3 regions of the Arthrobacter sp. WCS2018Hpa-7 genome follow, and region 3 is predicted to be linked to each of the others. Evidence: riboswitches for the same ligand, from Rfam matches in the RefSeq annotation. Region 3 holds a riboswitch; each other region holds the start of a gene.
The links. A riboswitch is a leader RNA that binds a small molecule or an ion and turns the genes downstream of it on or off. The one in region 3 is predicted to bind S-adenosylmethionine.
Positions count from the first base shown of each region.

Region 1: another riboswitch for S-adenosylmethionine. It lies ahead of RQH14_RS17160 (homoserine O-acetyltransferase); the one in region 3 lies ahead of RQH14_RS07575 (aminotransferase class V-fold PLP-dependent enzyme).
Region 2: another riboswitch for S-adenosylmethionine. It lies ahead of RQH14_RS02680 (hypothetical protein); the one in region 3 lies ahead of RQH14_RS07575 (aminotransferase class V-fold PLP-dependent enzyme).

Region 1 covers NZ_JAVTJB010000017.1:102,375-106,934, forward strand. Annotated here, with positions in the region: gene RQH14_RS17150 (VOC family protein) at 1-387, opposite strand, end outside; gene RQH14_RS17155 (bifunctional o-acetylhomoserine/o-acetylserine sulfhydrylase) at 589-1,929, shown strand; SAM riboswitch class IV at 2,114-2,230, shown strand; gene RQH14_RS17160 (homoserine O-acetyltransferase) at 2,246-3,367, shown strand; gene RQH14_RS17165 (hypothetical protein) at 3,390-3,887, opposite strand; gene RQH14_RS17170 (winged helix DNA-binding domain-containing protein) at 3,963-4,560, opposite strand, start outside.
Region 2 covers NZ_JAVTJB010000002.1:15,340-19,899, reverse strand. Annotated here, with positions in the region: gene RQH14_RS02690 (helix-turn-helix domain-containing protein) at 1-476, opposite strand, end outside; gene RQH14_RS02685 (sodium:solute symporter) at 743-2,278, shown strand; SAM riboswitch class IV at 2,482-2,601, shown strand; gene RQH14_RS02680 (hypothetical protein) at 2,618-2,926, shown strand; gene RQH14_RS02675 (hypothetical protein) at 2,923-3,120, opposite strand; gene RQH14_RS02670 (VIT1/CCC1 transporter family protein) at 3,354-4,526, shown strand.
Region 3 covers NZ_JAVTJB010000005.1:60,693-65,252, reverse strand. Annotated here, with positions in the region: gene RQH14_RS07585 (metal-dependent transcriptional regulator) at 1-110, opposite strand, end outside; gene RQH14_RS07580 (class I SAM-dependent methyltransferase) at 120-944, opposite strand; gene RQH14_RS07575 (aminotransferase class V-fold PLP-dependent enzyme) at 1,017-2,426, opposite strand; SAM riboswitch class IV at 2,459-2,572, opposite strand; gene hisN (histidinol-phosphatase) at 2,758-3,570, opposite strand; gene RQH14_RS07565 (ribosome small subunit-dependent GTPase A) at 3,625-4,560, opposite strand, start outside.

The DNA.
Region 1 (4,560 bases), on a different contig from region 3:
GATCAAGCCCAGGATACCGATCTGCTGCCACACCAGTTCGCGGCCGTCAGGGAACTTGCGGTTGCCCGGAACAGCTGAGCGGCCAAGGCGGTCCTCGAACGGTGCCAGGTCGTCAACAGCGACGCACCAGCCCATCCAGCCACCACCGGCGGCAGAGCGGGCACGAACTGCTTGGCCAAAGGGTGCTTTGTCGGAAGCGGGGTGGTCCAGGACCTCCACCACTTCCAGGTACTTGTTATCCGCAAGGGGAATGATCATGTTCCGGGTGCCGAAGCGCGGGTGCACTCCGCCCCGGACAGCGTCCACTCCCAGTGCCGCGGAAATTCGTTCGGTAGTGGCCAAAAGGCCATCTCGTTCACAGGCGTAAGAGACGTGATCCATGCGCATGGCTTCATCTTGGCACTTTGTGATCGGGGTCTCAGCTAAGTCAAGCCTAACTAAGGTGGGATGTGTATAACCGGTGCCGTGTGGCGTCATGCAGGGACGCTGAAAGTCCGAAAGATTCCACCGGCGTCACAAAGCTGTCTAAGCCTCCGGACACTTCCTAGACTGGCCCCAGCTCACATGCAGCACGTTTCCACAGAATCCATGCGCCACGAACAGGAGAACTCCATGTCCCAAGGATGGTCTTTCGAAACCCGCCAGATCCACGCAGGTCAGGAGCCTGACTCTGCCACCGGAGCCCGGGCACTGCCGATCTACCAGACCACGTCCTTCGTGTTCCCCAGTGCCGAGAGCGCAGCCAACCGGTTCGCCCTGGCCGAGCTCGCGCCCATCTACACCCGGATCGGCAACCCGACGCAGGATGCCGTGGAGCAGCGGGTCGCGAGCCTGGAAGGCGGCTTGGGTGCCCTCCTGCTGAGCTCTGGCCAGGCCGCGGAGACCTTCGCGATCCTCAACATCGCGGAGGCCGGCGACCACATCGTGGCGAGCCCCAGCCTGTACGGCGGTACCTACAACCTGCTGGCGCACACCCTGAAGAAGTTCGGCATCTCGGTGACATTCGTGGAAGACCCGGACAATCTGGACCAGTGGCGGGACGCCGTCCAGCCGAACACCAAGCTGTTTTTCGGCGAGGTAGTTTCCAACCCGCGCCAGGACGTACTGGACATCGAGGGCGTCGCCCGCACTGCCCACGAGGCCGGTGTGCCACTTATCGTGGACAACACACTGTCCACTCCCTACCTCATCCGTCCCATCGAGTGGGGCGCCGACATCGTGGTCCACTCTGCCACCAAGTACCTTGGCGGGCATGGGTCTGCCATTGCCGGCGTGATTGTGGACTCCGGCAACTTCGACTTCGGCCAGGACCCGGAACGCTTCCCGGGTTTCAATACCCCTGACCCGAGCTACAACGGCCTGGTGTACGCCCGCGATCTTGGCAAGGACGGTGCGCTCGGCGCCAATCTTTCCTACGTCCTGAAGGCGCGGGTCCAGCTTCTTCGCGACCTCGGCTCCGCTGTGTCCCCGTTCAATGCTTTCCTGATCGCCCAGGGGCTGGAGACGTTGAGCTTGCGCGTCGAACGTCACGTAGCCAACGCCACCAAGGTGGCCGAGTGGCTGGAAGCCCACGACGACGTCGAATCGGTCGCCTATGCCGGCCTGCCGTCCAGCCCGTGGTACGACCGTGGCCGGAAGTACGGTCCACAGGGCACCGGCGCCATTGTTGCCTTCAACATCAAGGGCGGCGTTGAAGCGGGCAAGCGCTTCGTGGACGGACTGGAACTGCACTCGCATGTTGCCAACATCGGCGATGTCCGCTCGCTGGTCATCCACCCGGCGTCCACTACGCACAGCCAGCTGACGGTTGAACAGCAGTTGGTGGCCGGCGTGAACCCCGGCCTGGTGCGTTTGTCCGTGGGGATTGAGCACGTGGATGACATCATCGCCGACCTCGAAGCCGGGTTCCGGGCCGCCAAGGGAGCCTGAACCCAGCCCCGAAAGCAGCGGCCCGACCGCACCTGGCACTGTTCCTGGATGCCACCCGGACCGACGATTATTCGCCGGGTGGCATTCCGGAGTGCTGCTTCCTGAACGAAAACGCCCTAAACCGTCACACTGATGTCACATTCTTCGCCATAACCGCCCTGTATTTCCTAGACTCTTCGTATTAGGTCATGAGTGCCAGCACATAGCCCCGGCTTGCTGGCCGGCAACCCTCCTCCGCGGTGGGGTGCCCCGGGTGAAGACCTGGCCTGTTCGCACGCAAGGCGACGGGCAAGCGCGAGGTTAAGGTGTCAAAGGAATGACCATTACTGCTACAGCCCTTCCAAAATCCGGAGAAGAAGACGGCACCGTCAAGTACGCCGCCATTGGGTCGCTGGACCTTGAAGCCGGCGGATTCCTTCCCGACGTCGTCCTCGCTTATGAGACCTGGGGGCAGCTGAACGCCGATGCCTCCAATGCCGTGCTCATCCAGCATGCCCTCACAGGGAGCACGCACGTTGCCCGGGGAGCCACGGACGAAGAGGGATGGTGGGAGCAGCTGGTAGGCCCCGGTGCCACCATCGACACCAACAGGTTCTTTGTCATCTCCATCAACATCGTGGGCGGCTGCTACGGCAGCACCGGACCGTCCTCGGAGGCGCCGGATGGCCGTCCTTGGGGCTCGCGGTTCCCCTTGGTCACCCTGCGCGACAGCACCGAGGCTGAGGCGCGCCTGGCCGAAGCCCTGGGAATCGAGGCCTGGCACGCAGTGTTGGGCGGGTCGATGGGCGGCGCCCGCGCCTTGGAATGGGCAGCGACTTTCCCGGAGCGGGTGAAACGCTGCGCCGTGATATCCGTGGGTGCCTACAGCACGGCCGAGCAGATCGCCTTTGCACAGGCCCAAACCCTGGCCATTCGTCAGGACCCGAACTTCAACAACGGCGATTACTACGGTGGCACGGCCCCCGAACACGGACTCGCCCTGGCCCGGCGCATCGCCCACATCACCTACCGCTCGGCGCTGGAATTGGATTTCCGCTTTGGCCGGGAAGCCCAGCACCAGGAGACACCACTGGCCGCTGCGGTCCTGGGGGAGCGTGGCCGCTATCAGGTGGAGAGCTACCTGGACCACCAGGGAACAAAGCTCGTCCGACGATTTGATGCCAACAGCTATATCGCCATCACCGAAGCCCTGATGTCCCACGACGTCGCACGCGGCCGTGGATCGCTGGAGGCAGCATTGTCACGCGCCACTGCGGAGTTCTTCGTGGCAGCGGTGGACAGCGACCGCTTGTATTTCCCGGCCCAATCCCGGGAATTGGCGGCAGCCCTGCCAGGTGATGTCCCGGTCCACGTCATTGAGGCGCCGATCGGCCACGACGGGTTCCTGACGGAAATCGGCCAGCTCTCAGCCCAGCTCCAGGACGCGTTTTTCGCCTAAGCGCCACGTTCGTTCAACGGCGTCAGCCGTTCATGATGTCGCCGCGCTGCTTCATGTAATCCTCCATGGCGATCTCCCCGTTGCTGAACTTTGCGTCCAGTTCTGCCAGCTTGCGGGCGCGGTAGCCTTGCGGCTCAGATCCGTTGTTGGCCGGGAAAGGCGTGGGGGATGAAGAGTTCGACGGCGGCCCGGACTGCGGTTCGTCATCCACAGGGCGGATGACGGTGGGCCCGGATGGGTAGCCCGGGTAGCCCTGCGAGGGGTAGTTCTGCCCGGGGTAACCCTGACTCGGGTAACCCTGTCCAGGCTGGTCCTGTCCCCGGTAATCCTGCGCAGGGTAGTTCTGCGGCGGGTAATTCTGCGCCGGATAGCCAGGGCCGGGCAGGTTCTGCTGCGGGGGATAGCCGGGGCCGCGGAAGGTTCCGTTCTGGATCCGGCGCGCGCGGGATCGGTTGTACATGCGGATCCCGAGCGGAATCAGCCACGAGCAGACGATGATCCAGAAGATCAGATTGTTCACAGTGCAGGCCTCCTAGGTCTTATCCCAGCTTAGCCCGGTCGTGCGGCGTGAACTCCGGCGCCTGCAGTGAGCGCTTCAGAGGAGCTTGGCCTCCATGCCCAGGAACTGCCCATAGCGTTCCACTTCGACGTCCAGGGCCATCTGTTCGGGAGGGCTTGTTGGCCGGTTCGTGCGGACATCCAGTTGGCAGGCTCCACCGGAGAATCCATGGCGCCACCATCCGGCCAACCTGCCATCCAGCAGGACCACGTGCATGGGCCCGTTGTCCTCGGGGAAGTAGGGTGCAGTCCCGCCCAAGTAGTGCCGGGACTGCGAATAGCCCATAACGTATTCGTCATAGCACTGGATGAGGTCGACGCGGGGGAGCCCTGCGTCATGAAGACGCGGAGGGCCACCGGCTTTGGTGAGCTCGCCGACGTCTTCCGAAGCCAGATAAAACTCCAAGCCGTCCATGATGACCGAAGCCACAGCGCCCGGCGACAGTTCCTCAGCCACCTGGAGCCCCAGCTTTACGTCCTTCATGGTCAGTCCTGACCACACGGCGCAGTCTTTGATGGTGGCGGGTCCGCGGCTGCAGAAGTACCGGAGCGCCAACGTGCCCAGGGCCTCTTCACGGTCCGCCCCGGTCAACGGCGTACGAACGAAACCTGGCACCCGCTCCTCGAAAAGGGCG
Region 2 (4,560 bases), on a different contig from region 3:
TCCCCTTCTTCAAGGTCGTACTCTTCATTGGTCAGGATGAGCTTGATCCTGCCCTTGACCACGTGCAGGACATCGACGTCGCAGTCTACGGCGTAGAGCTCGTTCTCCCCACGGCCCCGCGGCTCTATAGTGGCCTGCAAAATCTGGAGTCGACGCTCTGAGCGGGCCGTCAGCAAACGCTCCACAATGCCCTGGCCACCCAAGGAGATGCGCGGACCGTCGTCGCGTTTGGTCAGGTGCGTTTCCGGGGCGGCGAACAAGTCGCCTACGGACACCGACAGGACCTGGCACAGGGTGACCAGAGAAGCGACCGACGGCGATGTCAGGTCACGCTCCACACGGCTGAGGAAGCCCTTGGTCAAGCCGGTAGCATCAGCCACTTGCTCGATGGTGAGGCGCTGCGCCTGCCGGGCTGCGCGGATTCTGGAACCGATGGCAACGGGAACATTGCTCGGTTCAACGGGGAGAGCCTTCATTCACGAACCTTTCAGGCCTGTCATGTGGCCCTGTCATTGGAGCAATAGTAGCCGGGAGACAGGCCAACAGGACCAGAATCCGCGGAACCATGACCAAAGCACCTTGACTGTTACTCCGATCACAACATATCCTCATAGGCAACAAGTGTTGTCTGTGAGGCACACAACACCTCCCCAATCTCCAACCATCAGCACAGAGACTTCGACGCTTCGCAGGAGTATCGTCGAAAACCCCAACCTCCGTGCATCAGCTCCAAGGACCGTTCATGGAATCTTCGGCTATTAACATCGCAATCGTGGTGGTGTACCTGCTCGCCATGCTGGCATTCGGCTGGTGGGGCAAGTCCCGCACCAAGAACAACAGCGACTTCCTGGTGGCCGGCCGCCGCCTGGGACCGTTCCTTTACACCGGCACCATGGCCGCTGTGGTCCTCGGTGGCGCTTCCACCGTGGGCGGCGTCGGCCTCGGCTACAAGTTCGGCATCTCCGGCATGTGGCTGGTGGTGGCCATCGGCTCAGGCGTGCTGCTGCTCAGCCTCCTGTTCGCCGGCACCATCCAGCGCCTGAAGATCTACACCGTCTCCCAGATGCTGAGCCTTCGCTACGGCAGCAGGGCCACACAGACCTCAGGCATCGTCATGCTGGCGTACACGCTCATGCTCTGCGCTACGTCCACCGGCGCCTACGCCACCATCTTCGTGGTGCTCTTCGACTGGGAACGCTGGCTGGCCATCGCCGTTGGCGGCGCGATCGTCCTGGTCTACTCCACCATTGGCGGCATGTGGTCCATCACCTTGGCCGACCAGGTCCAGTTCATCATCAAGACCGTCGGCATCTTCTTCCTGATGCTCCCGTTCGTCCTGAACGCTGCCGGCGGCATGGACGGCATCCGTGAGCGCCTCGACGACACCTTCTTCCAGATCGATGGCATCGGCGCCCAGACCATCATCACCTACTTCGTGGTCTACACGCTGGGCCTGCTGATCGGCCAGGACATCTGGCAGCGCGTCTTCACCGCCAAGACCCCCACGGTTGCCCGTTGGGGTGGCGCCACGGCCGGTGTCTACTGCATTCTCTACGGCATCGCCGGCGCCCTGATCGGCCTGGCTGCCCGCGTGGCCTTGCCGGATATCGACGTCGCCAACCTCGGCAAGGACGTTGTCTACGCAGAGGTAGCCACCCACATCCTGCCCGTCGGCATCGGCGGCCTGGTCATGGCCGCGGCTGTCGCAGCCATGATGTCCACCGCTTCCGGCGCCCTGATTGCCGCAGCAACGGTGGCACGTGCGGACGTTGTCCCGTTCGTGGCCAGCTGGTTCGGAAAGACCATCAACACCGATGACAGCGAAAATCCCGAGCACGACGTCAAGGCAAACCGCTACTGGGTTCTTGGACTCGGCATCGTGGCAGTACTGATTTCCATGGCAGCACAGGACGTGGTGGTAGCCCTCACCATCGCCTACGACATCCTGGTAGGCGGCCTCCTGGTAGCAATTCTGGGCGGCTTGGTGTGGAAGCGCGGCACGGGCATCGCCGCTGCGTGGTCCATGGCAGTGGGATCGGTGTTGACTCTGACGCTGCTGATCCTCTTCGCCGTGGGTGTCATTCCGAGTGCGGACGGCGTCTACGCCAACGAACCGATCTACTTCGGCCTCGCTGCCTCGTTCATCGCCTACGTCGTGATTTCACTGCTCACCCCGCCAACGGATCCCGCCGTCCGCGCGGCCTGGGATAAGCGCGTTGCAGGTGCCGTCTCTGAGGAACTCCCGCCTGAGGCCCACCCGGTCAGCAGCCACAAGTAACGCAACAAGCAACAGAGCAACGTTCGACGGCGGCGCCTCCCCTTTCCGGGGTGGCGCCGCCGTTGTTTTGTCCCCGCCGTTGTTTTGCCTCCGGGAACTGGGCGTTGCGTGGCCCGCTGTGCTCCCTAAAACCCCGCCAAAGCACGCAGAGCAGGCCTCACAACGGGAGGGGGTTGGGGTGCTGTGCTGTAGGGTGGTCCCAGCTTCAAGAGATGTGGTGCCAAGCTCCGACTGGCCACACACCAACCCCATGTTCACGGGTGGTTCGGATGAGGAAGCGGCCCGTCCCGGACCAGAGACAACCGAGCGGGCAAGAGCACTCCCCCAAGGAGCAGTCCCTTGCCATACCAAGGCGATACCACCCCGGCACCAAGCAGTCCGGCACCAAGCACCCCGGCACCAACAGCCACGCCCACAGTTGCGGTGATTCCCGCCGTCGACCTTTTCATGGGCACGGTCACCATCACCGCGAAGGCCGGAACCCGGCGGTTTGGACATCCCCAGCCGCACCTGATCGCGCAAGCGTTGGCCCGGGCCGTCCGTCCGACGCTCTGGTGTGAGTCGTCCAGGACACTCACGGTAACTGTTGCCGCCGTCGGCAAACGCGAGGGTGTGCGGCAGCACTACACCCTCTCCCGGGAGGACTAAGCCTGGATTTCCTCGTCCTCGTCGCGGAACTCTTCGGTTTCATCGATCGGGACCACGCGTTCGTCGTCCTCCGGGGCGTCCACTTCTTCCACCCAGGCCTCGTCCACTTCCTGGTCCTCTGCGTAGTCGTAGGCGGGATCCGACTCGATGGTTGCCCGGTCCGGGTGCTTGGCGTGTGATTCGGTGGTGTCCATGCTGCAACCTCCGTCTCGTGGGCGGCTCAAAGCCCAGTTGAACGTGTGCGGGGAGGGCCCCCGCCCCTGTCCTTCCATCTGAGCACCGGCTCAGTCGAGGGTCAAGGACGGCCGGAAATTACGGTGCACCGAACATTCCAGCTAAGGAATACCAGCCAAAAATCCGCGCGGATAAGCGGTAGTGTGGGGCGTGCAATGGGGCCGCAACTACCCCACCCAGCACAGGAGAGAAAGTGCAACAGCACCAGGAATCCCCCGGTTCGTCGAGCCCCGCTCCGGACCCCACCCCGGAATCGGCAGCCCCCGAAAACGACGTAACGCAACCGCCGCCGCCCTCGCACGCCGACATCCGCCGGTGGCGTCAGTACCTCGCCGATGAACGTGCCGAGGCCGCCGTCTACCGCGAACTCGCCCAGAGGCGCGACGGCGAAGAACGCCAAATCCTGCTGGCCCTTGCCGAAGCCGAAGGCCGTCACGAGGCCCACTGGCTCAAGCTCCTCGGTGAGCACGCCGGAATGCCCAAGGCCGCATCAACCCGCGGCCAGTTCCTGGGCTTCCTGGCCCGCAACTTCGGGTCCGTCTTTGTGCTGGCCCTGGCCCAACGAGCAGAGGGCCGCTCCCCCTACGGCACCGAACCCGCGGCAACAGCTGCCATGGTGGCCGACGAACAGATCCACGAAGAGGTGGTCAGGGGACTGGCCACCCGCGGCCGGAACCGGCTTTCCGGTACTTTCCGTGCCGCGGTCTTTGGCGCCAACGACGGTTTGGTGAGTAACCTCTCGCTGGTCATGGGCATGGCCGCCACCGGCGTACCCAGTCCGGTGGTGCTGATGAGCGGTGTGGCAGGTCTTTTGGCCGGCGCACTGTCCATGGGCGCCGGCGAGTACGTCTCGGTCCGCTCCCAGCGGGAACTGCTCAATGCGACCCTGCCAACGCAAGCCACCCTCACGGCTGCCCCGTCCTTGGACATCGAGCACAACGAATTGGTGCTGGTGTACCTCGCCCGCGGTATGACCCGCGAAGCCGCCGAGCACCGCGCCGCAGAGCGCATGGGCGTGTTCAGCTGCGACTGCGATCCCAGCCTCTCCTTGCAGCCTGAGAAACCTGCCACCGACGAGCACGAATCCGTCGGCTCCGCGTGGGGCGCCGCGGTGTCCAGCTTCTGCTTCTTCGCTTCCGGTGCGGTCGTTCCCATCCTGCCCTTTATCTTCGGCATGACGGGCTTTGCCGCCTTGATGGTGGCCGGTGTCCTGGTGGGCATCGCGCTTCTGGCGACCGGCGCCGTCGTGGGCTTGTTGTCCGGAACGTCGCCACTGAGCCGCGGGCTGCGCCAGCTCGCGATCGGCCTGGGAGCAGCGGCCGCCACCTACGGGCTGGGCCTGGTGTTCGGGGCAACCATCATCTAGTTTGGACGGCTCCCCCCGCAGCCCGTAATGTTGG
Region 3 (4,560 bases):
AGGCGCTGGGCAAGCTGGGAGGACGTTATCGGCTTGTCTTGCCACTCTGTATACGAGTAGATGACCTTGACGTAGTCCTCTATCGAGGAGGAGGGCGTACTGGTCTTCACACCCCAAGCCTACCGTGGCTGCACAGGGCGCATCTTGAACGCCCGCCAGGTCTGCGTCACGTAGGGCAGCGGAACGGTCTCTCCCGGTGCGTGCCCGAGGTGCTCGTAGAGGTACCACTCCAGGTTGCCCATGACCTTCGCCCGGGTGGCGTGGTTGGCGCGGAGATAGTAGCTCCGTGACTTAGTGAGCTCCATGATGTCTTCCGGCGTCGCGTCGTCCGCCCACCGGGTGAAGTGGCTCTCCAAGCCGGCAAATTCCGGTCCGATAAGTGGACGGAACCCGGGCTTGTGGACGTCCCCTGCATGCATGATGCGCGAGAGCCGATGAACCCAGGGCACATCGGTGTCCAACTGGTTCCAGACCAGTCCCAAGGTCCCGTGCGGCCGCAGGATACGGGCTATCTCGGAGCTCGCGGCAAGGGGATCGCACCAATGCCAGGCCTGGGCAACACTGACGACGTCGAATGCTGAGTCCGTCAGTCCCGTTGCTTCGGCCGTTCCCTCCAATGCGCGGACGTGTGGATGGGACTTCCGCAGTTGCTCCAGCATGTCGGTGGAAGGGTCGACGGCGGTAACGTCCAGCCCGCGCTCCACGAGGAGCGCAGTGAACTTGCCAGTGCCGGCTCCCAGATCCGCAGCGGCGGTGGCTCCTTGGGGAACCAGCCATTCCACGGAGTCCAGGGGATATCCGGGCCGAACGCGATCGTAATGCTCTCCGCCGTCTTGGAAGCTCTGGCCGAACTCGTGGCGACGGTCAGCGTGGAGCTTGGGACCACGTGGTCCGGCAGGACCGGGAATGCCGGGCTGTCCGCTGGGGGCGGCCGGAGAACGCAATGCCACCAAAACTCCTTCACAGGGTCGCTGAAAGATACCCTACGAATTTACCGCAGCCGGGGTAAACCGCGCTTAGTCAACGGTGCAGGGAGCAGCGCCTGCTGTGCCGGGGGTGTTGGGAGCCCACTCCGGGTAGCTTCGGTGGTCGTTGGCAGGTACCCAGCGGCCCTCGTCCACCACGTAGTCCCAGCCCAGTCCGTTGCGCTTGAGCCCTTCGATGCCTGCGAGCAGCCTCGTGGCGTCCTCCAACCGGGAGCCGACGCCAAAGCTGGCACGCAAGGACCCGGAGGGAAGTCCGAGTCGCTTGAGCAGTGGGTGGGCGCAGAAGCGTCCATCCCGGAGGCCAACTCCGTGCTCGGCGGCCAGATAAGCGGCCACCAATCCGGCGTCGAATCCTTCCACGGAGAAATTGACCACACCAATGGTGTCGTCGGAGTCAGTGAAGATCTGGTGCACAGTCACGCCGTCGATGGCTTCCAGGCCGTCCACCAGGTACGTGCGGATGGCGGCTTCGTGGGTGTGCCACGCGTCTTGGTCCAACCCGGCGAGGACCTGCGTGGCGCGGGCGAGGGTTGCGGCACCCAGGACATTGGGGGACCCGCCTTCATGGCGGGCAGGGCCCGTTGCCCAGCTCACGGAGTCCAGGCGGGCTTCACGGACGGCGCCGCCACCAGCCAGGTGGGGAGTCCCGGCGTCGAGCCAGTCCGGGCGGCCCACTACGACGCCTGCGCCGAAGGGAGCATAGAGCTTGTGGCCGGAGAACACGACGTAGTCAACATCGGCCTCCGTGATGTTGATCCGGCGGTGAGGTGCCAGCTGTGCGGCATCGACTACGATCCTGGCGCCGTATTCGTGCGCAAGTGCTGCGAGTTCGGCGATCGGCAGGATTTCACCTGTCACGTTGGAGGCACCCGTGACGGCGAGCAGGCTGACCCCGCCTTGGGCCAATTCGTCGCGAAGCTTGTCCACTGTGGCGGCCAAGGTGGAGGCCGCCACGACGCTGCGGTGCGGGACACCCTGCCAGGGAAGAAGGTTGGCGTGGTGTTCGATGTCCAGGTACAGGACTTCCCCGGAGAAGCGGCCGTCGATCTGCGGCAGGCAGCCAGCCAGTAGGTTCAGGGAGTCTGTGGTGTTTCGCGTAAAAATCACGGAATCGTCAGGACGCCCACCGACGAACTCACGGACAATGTTGCGCGAATTCTCGTAGACCGACGTGCTGATCTGGGAGGCAAAGCCCGCGCCGCGGTGAACGCTGGCGTAGTAAGGGAGGACCTCGTTGAGGTAGGCCGAGACGATGGTCAGGGCCGGAGCCGATGCTCCGTAGTCCAGATTGGCATAGCGGACGTGGCCGCCCTGGATCAGGGGTGCCTGCAGCTCAGCGCCAGTGACGGCGGCGAGTGGCCGTGCTGCTGCAGCTGCCTGTGACGGGGTTTCGCCGGCAAAGGACGGAATGATGTTTGAATCGAACGTGACTGTGCTCATGGGACCTCACTCAAGAGGGACCCCCATAGGGGGATCCGCGCTTGCCGCATCCGTTCCGGACCGGCCGGGTCGTCACCCGGGGCACCCCACCGCGAATGGAGGGTTGCCGGCCAGCAAACCGGGGTTTAGCGCTGGCACTCGTGACCTGTAAAAAAGGTTAGGGCACCTCCAGCGGCCCCTCCAAAGTCACTTCGCTTTGTTAAGCACTTTGTTACGCCGGGTTGTAAATCGCCGGTTTGGCGAAGAAAAAACGGCGGAGGCCTCCAAAAGGAGGCTTCCGCCGTCGAATATTCGCTGAAAAGCAGCTTGTGAACCGTAAAGGGAACCTGCGCTAGAGGAGGTCGTCCAGGCCTGGGTTGAGCCGTTTGAGGACTTCCGAGTGAAGGATGGAGTTGGTGGCCAGCGCGTTGCCGCCGAACGGACCGTCGTCGCCTTCCAGGGAAGTGAAGCGGCCACCGGCCTCCGTGACGATCGGGACGAGAGCTGCCATGTCGTACAGGTTCAGCTCAGGCTCGCACGCGATGTCCACTGCGCCCTCGGCCACCAGGCAGTATGACCAGAAATCGCCGTAGGCCCGGGTTCGCCAGACATCCTCGGTAAGCCCCAGGAACTCGTCCAGGTTCCCGCGTTCCTTCCACCCGGACAGGCTTGAGTAGGACAAGGAGGCATCGGACAACTGGGAAACGTTGGAGACCTTCAACCGGGTGGCAGCGGCAAGGGACCGGCCCATGTAGGCACCCATGTCCTTGGCAGCCCACCAGCGTTTGCCCAAGGCGGGTGCACTGACGACGCCGACCACGGGTTCGCCCTCATCAACCAGTGCGATCAATGTTGCCCACACCGGCACGCCCCTGACGAAGTTCTTGGTCCCATCGATGGGATCAATGATCCAACGGCGTGAGCCGTGTCCGCTGCTGCCAAACTCCTCGCCAAGGACAGCGTCCCGGGGACGGGAACGGGAGAGCTGACCCCGGATGGCCTCCTCCGCTGCTTTGTCTGCGTCGGTGACAGGTGTGAGGTCTGGCTTGGTTTCGATCTTCAGGTCCAGAGCCTTGAAGCGGTCCATGGTCTGGGCATCGACAGAATCAGCGAGGACGTGGGCAAGGCGCAGGTCATCGTTGTAGGTGGAAACGGGATGGGTCATGCCACCAAACTATCCTGAAACGCGCGCTGCAGCGGGGACGTGAAGCCGCAACGATCAGTTGACCGTGCCCAGTTCCTTGGTCTCTTTTGCTTCCAGTCGGGGGTCGGCACCGAGCAAACGGCGCAATGAGGCCAACCGCGCTACCCCTGACGGTCCTGCATGGCCGTCGTTCACCCACGGATCCAGCCCGCAGTTGATGGCAGTGGCGTCGTGCTTGCAGCCCCGCTCACAGGCCTCCGTCCCGGGCTCAAGATCCGGAAACGAGTGCAGAATCCGGTCCGGGTCCACATGGGCAAGGCCAAAGGACCGGATACCGGGGGTATCGATGATCCAGCTGCCGGCCGGCGCGTCGGCGAGCTTCAGGGCCAAAGCGGAGGAGGACGTATGCCGTCCACGTCCTGTCACAGCGTTAACGCCGCCGGTGGCCCGCTCCGCCCCTGTCAGCGCATTGACCATGGTGGACTTGCCCACGCCCGAGTGGCCGAGCATCACGGTGACCTTGCCCCCGAGGTGGGAGCGCAATTGGGCAACGGCGTCCTTGTCCAGCCGTGCTGACAGGCCGTCATCGGAGCGGGCGTCGATGCCGCCTGCTTCGGAGTCTGCCGTGCGGCTGATGATCACCGGGAAGTCCAGGCTGAGGTAGTTGGCAAGCAATTCCGCCGGATCCCTGACGTCCGCCTTGGTGATGAGCAGCAGCGGCTCAATGCCGGCGTCGTAGGCTGCCACCAAGGCACGGTCGATGAATCCGGTGCGCGGTTCGGGGTTGGCGGCTGCAACAACAATGACCAATTGGTGGGCGTTGGCCACTACCACCCGTTCGATGGGGTCGGTGTCGTCAGCACTGCGCCGCAGGAGGGTTCGTCGTTCTTCCACCCGGACCAGCCGCGCGAGCGTGTCCGGCGAGCCGGAGACGTCCCCCACCAACGCGACGAAGTCCCCGGGTACTACCGGGTTCCGCCGCAGTTCGCGGGCGCGCGCAGCGATGACGAC